Regions from separate parts of the Vibrio toranzoniae genome, predicted to be linked through region 1. Evidence: predicted binding sites of a transcription regulator. Region 1 holds the regulator's gene; each other region holds the start of a gene.
What was found. The regulator PurR, encoded in region 1, represses purine synthesis genes. The targets are predictions, from matches to a motif close to TNANGNAAACGTTTNCNTNA.

Region 1 (3,211 bases):
AGTTTGGACCCAGTCTCGTAATAAATAGCGACTACTTAAAAAGGCAAGCGTGGCGCCAATTGCACTTGCGAAAGATACCAGCAGCAAGCTATTCCAGAAACCAAATAGAGCAGCTCCGAGCAGGGTGACAACAGCGGCACCAGGAATTGAGAAAGCAGTAATCATTACATACGCAATAAAATAGATAGCGGCAGCTGAAATAAAGTTGCTGTCAATGTAGTCATTTAAAACAGCTTGTTGGGTCTTAGCATTTTCAAGCGTTAAGTACTGGCCGAAATTGATGCCTAACAAGACAATTGTTACGACCAACACAATACCCAATATCATTTTCTTACTCATTGATACTTCCTCTAAATTTTCAATGCATACCGATAGTATAGATAGACAGGCAAAGCATAGATTAACTTTCAGCAGATATAAAAAAAGCCGCAAGAAATGCGGCTTAGTTGTATCGATAGGTTTAAGCTAACAGCGTTAGTTAACACGATTTATAAGTTCTTCACGACGTTGCTGTGGAATTACGGACCAATGTGTACCATTAATTGCTCCTTCTAACGCCCAAAGTAGTTCAATACTGACAGAGGATGTATGTGATTCTTTAATAGCGTTAAACGCGTTTACAGAGCCAGATTCATATAAACGTTCTACGGAATCAATACCTGCTTTTTTCAACATACGTTCAGTCGCGAGTCGAAGATTCGGAAGATCTTTGAGTCGGGTCGGCTTAGCAGAAGACTGTTCAGCTTTTTCTTCTTTAGCAAAACCCAGAGACGTGGTTGCAAGCTGCAAAATTTGCTCTTGGTCTTGCCATAAGCCTTCAGGTAAAGCGAAATATTTAGTAACGACAGGGAAGCCACGCTTTTTGTAGACGTATGGTTGAAACCCTTGTTGTTCGAATTGCTTTGTTGTGCATTTGTCTGCTCGTATGTGCAGTTGGTCATTAACAACCAGAGCAAACATTGTGTCATCAGCAAAAAGACCGAATCCACCAAACATTGAGCGTGATTTTATTTTTCCTAGGGGCTCAAATAACTTCATTGAGTCCTTTAGTATCGGTTTATCCATGTTATTTATCTCGGTGTATTTGAACTACGCCACCAAATAAGCAGGTCCGAGAGATTAGCAAAATGTTGCAATAAAATTGTCAATAGGCCGTAAATTACTAAATGATTAGTAGTTACTGCATTTTGCCATCGGTAACCCCGCTACCATACCAACGAGTGGTTTAGGCCGGAAGCTTTGCGTCCCACTTTTTCAAGAGGTTTGCCCTGTGCGTGACTGATTGAATAGAATAAAGTTTTTGTTGAATGAGGCTCACACTTGTTATTTCAAAATGTGATATTGCTTCAATTAATGATCTTTGTGTTGTGCATCTAGGTTCACTTTGGTTGCTGATAAAAAAAGCGCACCTAAAGGTGCGCTTGATGAAATTAAACTCATTTTATCAATTAATTTAACGTTTTAACTGTACATCGCTCTACGATTTCAGGGTGCATTTCGAAGACACGTTTTTCATGATCTTTGTCTTTTATACGTTCTAATAAAATTTCGAAAGCATTTTTACCAACACGACGTTTCGGCTGGTGCACCGTTGTTAAAGGTGGGGAGAAGTATTCAGCCAGCTCGATGTTGTCGTAACCAATGATCGAAATATCTTCAGGAATACGAATACCTTTCTGTTGCAGGCGACTCATTAGACCTAGTGCCATCGTGTCATTAAAGCAGAATACAGCAGTCGGGCGATCTTCCATCTCAACGATTTGCTCTGCAGCAAGAACTGCCGTATCGCACTCGAAGTTGCCTTCGATGATCATGTTGTTATCGGTAGAAATCTTAGCTTCGTTGAGTGCGCGCTTGTAACCGGCAATGCGTTCAACACAGGCTGCTTTGTCTAAGTGGCCACTTAAACAGGCAATTTTAGAGTGACCGCGTTCAATCAGGTACTTGGTTGCTAGGTAGCCACCTTCTTCAGAGTTATCAATGATCTTATCAGCTTGAGAGCTCTCTGGGCCCCAGTCCATAATAACTTTAGGGATGTCAGCGTGACGGTCTAACATCACTCTTAGTTCTTCAGTTAGGTCTGAACACATAACTAAGATGCCATCTACACGTTTCTCTGCCAGCATTCGAATGTAGTCACGTTGCTTCTCATAGATACCACCTGTGTTACACAGGATCAAAGTGTAACCTTGACGGTAGCAGTAGCTCTCAACACCATCGATAACTTCAGAGAAGAATAGGTTGGTTGATTGAGTAACAAGCATGCCGATAGTGCGCGTTGTATTACACTTCAAGCTACGAGCAACAGCACTTGGTGCATAGTTCAGTTCGTCTACAGCTTTGTTTACTTTTTCTTGAGTCGCTTCTGCAACAAAACGTGTTTTGTTGATTACGTGAGAAACGGTGGTTGTCGATACGCCGGCTAAGCGAGCGACATCTTTTATCGTGGCCATGGTTTTATCCTATTAGAAGCTACTTTCCCAAAGTACGGAATAAAGTAGCCGTTAAGCTACCTAACTAAGAGCTGTAATTTGTAGGGCTCTTTGGGTACTAACGTGCTAAAAAACAAAAAACCGCTATTGAGCGGCTTGTCTTAACACCGAAATGCTCTGAACTTAAATAAGCATAGCATTTCGTGAATGTTTCATATTTTATCGTTTGCGGTCACAATTTTAGACTGACTAGAAGTTACTCGCAATAAAATTCACCCTGAAATCCGGGTGAATTGTCACATTCTATTGAATTTATTTACCTAGTCATGCAATAAGTTTAGTCACCAGCTAGATATTGAGCGTCTAAATTACAGAAGGCGAGTAACAGAGATGAGACTGAAGCGTAGAAACCGAATTCGTCAACGTCATGACATTTCACGTTGAACTTGGGTACCCAAGTAAGGAGTTGTTGCTCGATAAACTGTTGTTGAACAGAAAATGATTTTTCTAGCTCTTCTTCAAGCTCAGTTTCGTTAGAGCGAATGATCAAGTTACCAAGGAAATCGAGTTCGATAGCAATGTGGTCCGCTGGCTCTTTCAGGTCTTGGTTAACCACTAAGTTGTGTTTAGCCATGATCTCTTCCATCTCTTTTGCTGGTTTATCGTTCAATAGTCCAGTTTCGCCGATGTACATAGAAGCGTACGGAAGAGCGCCATGTTTATCTGTTTTTAAGAAAAGATCACAAAAGTCAGCAGACAGTTCCAGTTGCGCGTCTTCA
Region 2 (3,211 bases), 320 kb from region 1:
TGCTCTTGTGGTAGACCCAATGCTTGCAACAGGTGGTTCTATGATCGCAACGATTGACTTAATGAAAGAGAAAGGTTGTAAGCACTTTAAGATTCTTGTACTTGTAGCGGCTCCTGAAGGTATTGCCGCTCTAGAAAAAGCGCACCCAGACGTAGAGCTTTACACGGCTGCAATTGATGAGAAGCTCAACGACAAGGGTTACATCGTTCCAGGTCTTGGCGATGCTGGTGATAAGATCTTCGGTACTAAGTAATTCGGTTTCAGCTTAAGTCACTCTAAACCGTTTCTTAACTCGCTGAATTAGCCGTATTAATAAAAAGGGAGAGCATTCGGTGCTCTCCCTTTTTGATCTCGTTGGCTTGCGATTCTTTTGAATCTAGCTTTACCGATTGCTTAATCGATTTGAGCTTTGTCTACCACAGTGTTGTCGCCTAGCTCTTCAGGAAGGACTAGGTTCAGTAGAATTGCCACGATGCCACACAAGCTTACGCCTTGTAGGCTGAAGTCACCGATACCAAAGGCCATGCCGCCAATACCAAAGACTAAAGTAATACCCACAATCACAAGGTTACGTGATTTATGCAGGTCTACATTGTTCTTGATGAGAGTATTGAGCCCAACTGTTGCGATTGAACCAAACAGCAGAATCATGATGCCGCCCATCACTGGAACTGGAATCGTTTGAAGTAGTGCGCCTAGCTTACCAACCAAGGCTAAAACAATGGCCGTAACGGCAGCCCAAGTCATGATCACTGGGTTAAATGCTTTCGTTAGCATTACCGCACCTGTTACTTCACTGTACGTTGTATTTGGTGGCGCGCCCAGCATAGAAGCCGCAATCGTAGCGACACCGTCGCCAGTGATGGTGCGGTGTAAACCTGGTTTTTTAAGGTAGTCTTTGCCAGTTACGTTAGAGATAGCAAGCATGTCGCCAACGTGTTCAACGGCCGGTGCAATGGCGACAAATACCATAAAGAAGATAGCGTTGATGTTGAACTCAGGTGTTGTGAAGTTTGGTAGTGCTAACCAAGATGCTTGAGCCACGGGGGTGAAGTCTACTGCACCATATATCAGGCTGGTGATATAACCCGCAACAATACCGCCGAAGATAGGCAGCAGTTTAAGGAAGCCTTTTGAAAACACACTGATGACAATCGTCACTAACAATGAAATAGATGAAATCCACAATGCAGCATCTGCATCGATAAGCTGAACTGCACCGTCGCCTGTTTTACCTAGCGCCATGTTTACTGCAACAGGCGCAAGACCTAAACCGATAACCATGATGACAGGGCCAACCACGACGGGTGGAAGCAGTTTATGAATGAAGGCAACGCCTCGTACTTTTATCAATGCGCCCATTAATACATACACAACTCCTGCCGCCATAAGGCCACCCATGGTTGCTCCTACACCCCAAGTCTGAATTCCGAACATGATAGGTGCGATGAAGGCGAAAGAAGACGCTAAGAAGATTGGCACTGAACGGCGTGTAATAAGTTGGAATATAAGGGTACCGATACCCGCGCCAAAGAGTGCAACGTTAGGATCAAGCCCTGTCAGTAGCGGCACTAATACAAGTGCACCAAAAGCTACAAACAGCATTTGCGCACCTTGCAAAGCATTTTTCATGTTAAATCCTTAAAAATGGTCGTTATATGAAAGTCGAAAAATAAAATTCGCAGGATTCTATCACTTGGCAAACGATTGCTACACTAGATAGATCAAATTTATTTATCTTAGTGATGTTTGTTGCTATCAAAATAAGAAGAAATTCAGTTTACAAGTAAACGATTTATCATGGTTAGGTGATATTTTATGGTTATTAAACACAGTGGGGGTTATCGACCTTGCCCCTCAATCCATAGTTGCTTATCATCAAGGCACAAGATTTGAATATTAGGATCAGTATGCGCTACATAGCATTGTTGTTCATGGCATTATTAGCCTCTCCGAGCTATGCCTTAACTCAAGTAGATATCTTTAGTGTTGAGGTTGCGATTGACGCTAGAGGTAAACAGTCAGAGCAAGTGGCAAGAAATACTGGCATGGAGCAGGTATTGATACGTGCGACTGGCCAAACCGATGTCGCTTCGAATGAGACTATTCAAAAGGCGATGCGTAAGAGTGCGCAGTACATGTCTCAAATGAGTTTTGGTGAAAGTAATGGTCAATCAACATTACGCATGCGTTTTAATGCTGCTCAAATCCGCTCATTATTAACTCAAGCGCAATTGCCATATTGGCCTGATACTCGTTCAGACATCCTAGTTTGGTTGATAGAAGAAGATAACTACGACAAGAATATAGTATGGGAGCATACTAATTCGCAGTTAGCCGCGGGCTTACAAATAAACGCCAAAGAACGTGGATTACCCCTGACGCTACCTGTTGGCGATTTTGACGATATCACGGGCATTGAGATCTCTGATCTATGGGGAAATTTTGTTACGCCGATCAGTAAAGCGAGTCAACGTTACTCTGTTGATGCTGTACTTGTTGTGAAGGCTCAATCTTCTGGATTACGTTGGACTTTATATGATCAAAAGCCAAGCCAGTTGTCGAGTGCACCAGCTTCACCTGTGACTGGTTCGATATCGGGTAACAGTGCTACGGGTTCTAAGAAGCTGGTTGATCAAATTAGTAATTACTATGCAGGTAAAAGTGCCGTTACCGTAGCAAGTGAATCTTCAGAGTCTATCCTAACGCAGTTTATTAGCCTGAATAACGCCCAGGATTTTTTCCAATTGGAGAATGCGCTTAAGCGTCTAAACTCAGTAGCAAGCCTAGATATTCTGAAAATTCAAAGCAATGAAGTCACTTTCCAAATACACTTACTATCAACTCAACAAGAGTTTGAGCAAGAAGTGGAAAGCATTCGACAGGTTGCAAAAGTTGAAGAGTCTTACATTGAACCTGAAGTTAGCCCTGAATTTGAAACGCAAGACAACGCTATGTCTGTAGGTGATGATTCAGCAAGCGCTGTTGATACTGAAGGCGAGGGAAGTGAGATTGACTCAAGCGTTCAAGTGATTAAAGGCAGCGAGCTTTCTACGGATGCTGAGCTAACAAGCACGACTGATGCGACGCTAGACGAATCTGGTGAAGAAGCACTCATCATCACGGCTCCAGTGCACGCTAAGCCAAGCTTGGTCTACGAATGGGTTCGTTCGTAATTGTCTACTGACATCACTGATTAAATCGAAACATT
Region 3 (3,211 bases), on a different replicon from region 1:
GCTGATCAGCTTTTTTATACTTGTATTCATCCACCGTCCTCAAAGAATCCGGTGCAATACTATATATTTTATAGGGCTTTTAATGTGATCTTGACCCAGAACTTTAAGCAATAATTGCATATTACTGCGGTTTTAGTGCAACTTTTTGCTTCGAGGCTGTTAATTAAGCCATATAAGTAATAGTAAGTCATCGTTAAATGAAGGCCCGCTGATGACAGTAATACTCGGAGGAACATGAGCAGGACCTTTGTTCGTGTTTTTACTCTATTTACTAAGGCTCTGTAATCGCTAATTTAAACCAATGATGCTCCCTTCGTCATCAATGTCTAACGACATAAATGCAGGTCTATCTGGTAAGCCGGGCATTGTCATTACATTGCCGCATAAAGCGTAAATGTAACCAGCGCCTGCACACAGTTTGAGTTCTCTAACGGGTACATCAAATTGAGTTGGCGCGCCTTTTATGTGCGCTTCAGTAGAGATAGACAAGGGGGTTTTTGCCAAACAAACGGATAGACCGCTATAACCATGTTTGTTGAACTCTGCGAGCTGTTGCTTAGCAAGTGGTGATAGTGTGATACTTGATGCGCCATAGCCGGCTTCCGCTACAGACATCAGTTTTTCTTCCAAGCTTTGCTCAGGATAATACAGAGGCTTAAAGTCTCGCTCATCTTGGCAAGCGTTAACGATGGCATGCGCCAACTGAGTCGTACCTTCGCCACCTTGATCAAACGCTTCACTTATTTCAACGCCAACGCTTGGATCGAATTTTATGATCATCTGTTTTAGTGCGTCTAATTCTCTGTCTGAATCTTGTGGGAATCGATTAATCGCGACTACTGTAGGCACTTGATATTGCTTGACGTTGTTGATGTGCCATTTGAGGTTCTCAAAACCTGCAATGAGTGCGTCTTGGTTTTCATTAAAGATCGAGTCTGGTAGGGCTGTACCTAGCTCCAAATCGTATAAGCCGGAGTTAGCTTTTAATCCACGTAAAGTTGCTACAATTACTGCGCAATCGGGCTTCTTGTTTGAGGCTTTTACTTTTATATTGCACGCTTTTTCAAAACCCATGTCTGAGCCAAATCCACCTTCTGTTACAACAAAGTCACTGAGCTTTAAGGCTATCTTGTCGGCAATAATTGAAGAGTTACCATGGGCGATGTTCGCAAATGGTCCCGCATGAATTAAGGTAGGGACACCTTCAAGGGTTTGCATTAGTGTCGGCTCAATAGAATCCTTCATTGTTACTGTCATAGCCCCTGCAACGTTGAAGTCATCTGCCGTTAATGGCATACCTTGATGGTTATAGGCGAGTACGATACGACCGATACGTTTTCGTAAGTCTTGAAGGTCATTAGCAAGAGCGAGAATGGCCATTAGCTCTGAAGCGGCTGATATATCAAATCCATCTTCGCGTTCGTAGCCATTGATGGTTTTGCCAGGTTCGTTTTTACCGACAGTGATCATGCGCAGTGCACGGTCATTATGGTCGAGTACACGTCGCCATACTATTCTGTTTGGGTCGATATCCAGCGCTTTTAAGCCAGATCGCGCTTCAAATACTTCTAAACCTTCGCGTTGTTCATGGTACAAACGTGCGTCAATTGCGGCAGAGGCGAGATTATGAGCTGCAGTAACCGCGTGAATGTCACCTGTTAGGTGAAGGTTTAACTGCTCCATAGGGGCAACTTGAGAGTACCCACCGCCAGCTGCGCCGCCTTTTACGCCAAATACCGGCCCCATTGAAGGTTGACGAATGCAAGCCATTGCTGAGTGATTAATCTTAACGAGGCCTTGCGCTAGCCCAACTGTGGTAACGGTTTTGCCTTCACCGAGAGGAGTGGGAGTGATAGCGGTCACGATAACTAGTTTGCCATCTGGTTGATCTGCTAGACGCTCCAACAATGTTAAAGACACTTTAGACTTATATAAGCCCAATGGCTGGTGTTCGTTATGTTGTAGGCCTGCTTGTTCAGCAATATCACGGATGTTTTTAAGAGGAGTTGTGAGACAAATATCAATATCAGACAGCATGTTTGATCCTTATATCAGAACCGAAAGGTAGTACGTAAACGGTTGCCTGGCGATAGTACTGTATAAATCGGCCAAGTAAAGGCAACCACACGAATTATGTGCTGGAAGATGGCAGATCTAAAGCGTTATTGCTCAGGATCAATTCTTAAACGAGCAAAATATTTGACGTGGTCGCCTTTCACCACGTTTATATTTATGTTGAATACAAAAAGAGCTGCCTATAGCAACTCTTTTTGAGAAATGGATGATCTGGATTTGGTTCATCAAACCAACTAACTGACTATGGCCAGATTAACGATCCCAGTATGTTTCTTCTAAGCTATCTTCGCGCTCAGGTAATGCACGAGAAAGACGAGGAGAGTGCTGAGTTAACACTTCGTAGCTGACGCGGTTTGCGTACTTACAAATTTGAGACAGTGACGAGTACGTAAGACAAGTGTACTCGTGTTTCTCTGAATTCGGTACGTTCACATGGTGGTAGCTATTAGCAGCCATGTCGTGTAACAGAGCAGAAAGCGCGCCATCACCAGCGCCATTTGTGTTCTTGATCTCAAGGGGACCACCAAGGTAAGGACCGATGTGAGAGTACACTTTTACTGGTTTTTTACAGTCTTGCTTACGCATCGAACGGCTGAATTCATATTTGTTGAATTCTGCTATATTTCCTGGCAGTAATGGAAACGTTGTTTCGCGCTTCGCTAACTCGTCTGTATAGCCAGCCATGTATAAGCCGATAGGGCCAGCTGTACATAGAACTAAGTCAACCCACTCAAGTGCTTTGTTGGCAGCCAGCAGTGGATCTTTCTCACCAGTTAACGCTTCACCTTCATCTTCATTCATCGCGACGATCGTTACGTTTTCTTTGAGGTATTCTTGCCACCATTCAGCGTTGCCTTCGATCACGTATTTAGTACCAAGCGTTAGTACAACAGGCACATTATGCGCTTTCGCGTATTCGATCGCTTTTTGTACGGCTTTTGGCATTGGATCGTCAGGGTTACCACGCATCAGGTATGAAGAGACAACTAATGCAGAGGCTTTTTCGAAAATTTGTTCAGGAATACTTTCAGGAAGCAACTGGTTCATATGACCTTCGTTGATCGCAAACGTACGTTCGCCATCTTCGGTAATGAGCGTGTAACAACGACCAATTGGACCATCAACAGTTTGTAGG
Region 4 (3,211 bases), 420 kb from region 1:
GCATCTCGAGTGATGTCGAAAGTCATTGTACCGTCGATACCGCCAGCACAACCCATGTATACTTCACCTTCTTGCTCTGAATCGGTATTAAGAAGGATATCGCCTTCTAACCAACCCGCTTCAAGACCGAAAGCACCTGTCATTCCTGCTTCTTCATCTACAGTGAGTAGAACTTCGATAGGGCCGTGCTTGATTTCGTTTGAAGAAAGAACCGCTAGGCAAGAAGCCATGCCCATGCCGTTATCAGCGCCAAGTGTTGTGCCTTTTGCTGTAACCCACTCACCATCAATGTATGGCTGGATAGGATCTTTAGCGAAGTCGTGAACCGTGTCTTCGTTCTTTTGTGGAACCATATCGATGTGCGCTTGCAGCACCACACCTTTTTTGTTTTCCATGCCTGGCGTTGCAGGTTTAGTAATGAAGACGTTACCCGTTGGGTCGCGACGCACATTTAAACCTTGCTCTGTTGCCCAAGCAATAATGTATTGAGCTAGCTCTTCCTCATGCTTAGAAGGATGTGGGATTGAGCAAATCTTATCGAAGAACTGCCAAATAGGGGCAGGGGATAATTTACTGATCTCAGAATGGAATTCAGACACGGATGACTCCTTTTTTATTTGGTAACCATATATTTAGGATTCTTATGGGTAAAAACCTAGAACAAAAATCTAAAATATGGGTCTGTTTTGATGGTAACAGCATACCACTTGAGTGTTTTGACGAGTAGCGCTTCTAAACCTCAAACACCTCAAATTTTGAAAGCGACTTTGTCCATCCGATCATAACTAAGCACTTTGATGCTTATAAATAACCCAAATAAACGTTTGTCTGAGTCTTTTTTGTAATTTAATTACATTTATGAGTTTGAGTGGTGATCTTATTTAGTTAAAAGTGTGACGTGGCGCAATAAAAAGTTGTAATATTTTTTCTTTAGGGTATATTAATAACCAACTTCTAAGGTGAAGAGTAAATGCTCAAAGGATGAGTCCGTTTTATCGCCTCCAAGGAACCGAGAAATCAAATTCGTTTTTTATTGATTTATTAAGGTGATAGTTATGAAAGGTTTACCATCTGCAATGTTCTGGCTTAACAGCTCTGTTTACACTAGCAACTTTGCATACCCTACAAGCTTTGGTTACTAATACCGTAAGCATGTAACTCGAACAGTTTTGTTCACCCCTATATATTGGAATTCTTTTACAACCCTTTTGGTTGACAGATTCTACCGCCACTCAGTTTTGAGTGGCGTTTTTTTTGCCTGCTACTTTTCCAAACCGCTTTAGCTTGTCATTTTCCCCTGCTGTTCTGCATGGTTGTTTTTTAAATGCCGAAATATCAATTTGCGCCTGATTACTGATCTTGTTGAAAAATACATAACTCTTGTGGGTTTGAATTCAGAGTTTAATGGCTAGATTCTCTATCAAAATAATTGATGGTCGAAAAAGTAACCAAGAACTTCCATCATGAATAATAGTATTAATTAACTGTTTATTATGATTATTTTCCCTAGTCATCTTCCTTTTTAATCGCTTTGTTTCATAAAGTATTCTGATAAATATCGATTAGAGCCTTAATTCTATCTGGAATTTGTTATTTGATAACTTTATAATCCACGGCCAATCGATTACGCAACCGTTTACTCTTATAGGATTCGATAATGTTCGAAAAGCTATTCAAACTCAGTGAAAATGGCACCAATGTGCGCACTGAAATCATCGCAGGTCTAACAACCTTCCTAACAATGGCTTACATTATTTTTGTAAACCCAATGATTCTAGCTGACGCAGGGATGGACCATGGCGCTGTATTTGTAGCAACCTGTTTAGCGGCTGCTATTGGCTGTTTTATCATGGGCTTTGTTGCTAACTACCCAATTGCTCAAGCACCAGGTATGGGGCTGAATGCATTCTTTACTTACGCTGTTGTAATGGGTATGGGTTATACGTGGCAAGTTGCTTTGGCAGCGGTTTTCGTATCGGGCGTAATCTTCATTTTCTTAAGTATCTTTAAGATCCGTGAATGGATTATCAACTCTATCCCTATGTCTCTGCGTGTAGGTATCTCTGCGGGTATTGGTCTTTTCCTTGCGTTTATTGCTCTTAGCAATGCTGGCATCGTTGTTTCTAACCCAGCAACCAAGGTTTCACTTGGTGATATTACCGCGATTGCCCCAACCCTAGGCGCACTTGGCTTTTTCCTTACGATTGCTCTTGTTCATCGTGGTGTGAAAGGCGCAGTAATGATCGCTATTCTAGCTATCACGGCTCTTGGTATTGTCATTGGTGATGTTCAATACGGTGGCATCATGTCTACACCACCAAGCCTAGCACCAACGTTCATGCAGCTTGATTTCTCTGCGGTATTTGAAATAGGTATGATTTCAGTCGTATTCGCATTCTTGTTCGTCGATTTGTTCGATACTGCGGGTACTTTGGTGGGGGTTGCAACGAAAGCAAACTTAATCAAGGAAGACGGTAAACTTCCTCGTTTAAACAAAGCACTGCTTGCTGACTCAACAGCAACGTCTATTGGTGCATTGCTAGGTACATCAAACACGACTTCTTATGTTGAAAGTGTTGCAGGCGTAGCTGAAGGCGGTCGTACAGGTCTAACTGCGGTTGTAGTTGGTATCTTATTCCTACTGGCTCTTTTCTTCTCGCCACTTGCAGGTATGATTCCGGCTTACGCAACATCAGGCGCATTGTTCTATGTAGCTATTTTGATGATGTCTGGCCTCGTGGGCATTGATTGGCGTGATCTTACGGAAGCTGCACCTGTCGTGGTAACATGTCTGCTAATGCCGCTGACGTACTCTATCGCTGAGGGTATTTCACTTGGTTTCATCGCTTACGCTGTCATTAAGCTGCTAAGTGGTAAAGGTCGCGACGTTTCACCTGCTGTGTGGGTAATGTCGGCTATCTTTATTCTTAAATACATTTTCGCTTAATCGTCTAGATTTCTGCTTAACCGCTGAAGAGGCTATATTTAGCATAGCCTCTAATAACATGACAAAATTATTAGGTTTTATACTATGAGCAACAAATTCGTTATCACTTGGGACAACATGCAGACTTACTGCCGTCAACTAGCTGAAAAGCAAATGCCAGCAGAGCAGTGGAAAGGTATCTGGGCGGTCAGCCGTGGTGGTTTGGTTCCTGGCGCAATCTTGGCTCGTGAATTGGGTATTCGTCACGTAGATACGATTTGTATC

Region 2: OCU50_RS03540 (uracil-xanthine permease family protein) is a predicted target of PurR. The motif match lies at 1,696-1,715, and genes of this name have one in related genera.
Region 3: OCU50_RS15500 (formate--tetrahydrofolate ligase) is a predicted target of PurR. The motif match lies at 2,068-2,087, and genes of this name have one in related genera.
Region 4: OCU50_RS03055 (NCS2 family permease) is a predicted target of PurR. The motif match lies at 1,625-1,644, and genes of this name have one in related genera.

The regions. Positions count from the first base shown of each region.
Region 1 is NZ_AP025514.1:1,111,873-1,115,083, forward strand. It holds gene OCU50_RS04950 (TVP38/TMEM64 family protein) at 1-339, opposite strand, end outside; gene OCU50_RS04955 (TfoX/Sxy family DNA transformation protein) at 475-1,065, opposite strand; cyclic di-GMP riboswitch class I at 1,193-1,278, opposite strand; gene purR (HTH-type transcriptional repressor PurR) at 1,449-2,453, opposite strand; gene torD (molecular chaperone TorD) at 2,770-3,211, opposite strand, start outside.
Region 2 is NZ_AP025514.1:793,954-797,164, forward strand. It holds gene upp (uracil phosphoribosyltransferase) at 1-253, shown strand, start outside; gene OCU50_RS03540 (uracil-xanthine permease family protein) at 394-1,632, opposite strand; gene OCU50_RS03545 (DUF2066 domain-containing protein) at 1,911-3,176, shown strand.
Region 3 is NZ_AP025515.1:224,154-227,364, reverse strand. It holds gene OCU50_RS15505 (sensor domain-containing diguanylate cyclase) at 1-30, opposite strand, end outside; gene OCU50_RS15500 (formate--tetrahydrofolate ligase) at 289-2,037, opposite strand; gene OCU50_RS15495 (inosine/guanosine kinase) at 2,329-3,211, opposite strand, start outside.
Region 4 is NZ_AP025514.1:691,934-695,144, forward strand. It holds gene OCU50_RS03050 (aminoacyl-histidine dipeptidase) at 1-599, opposite strand, end outside; gene vcdP (small protein VcdP) at 1,056-1,142, shown strand; gene OCU50_RS03055 (NCS2 family permease) at 1,658-2,947, shown strand; gene gpt (xanthine phosphoribosyltransferase) at 3,032-3,211, shown strand, end outside.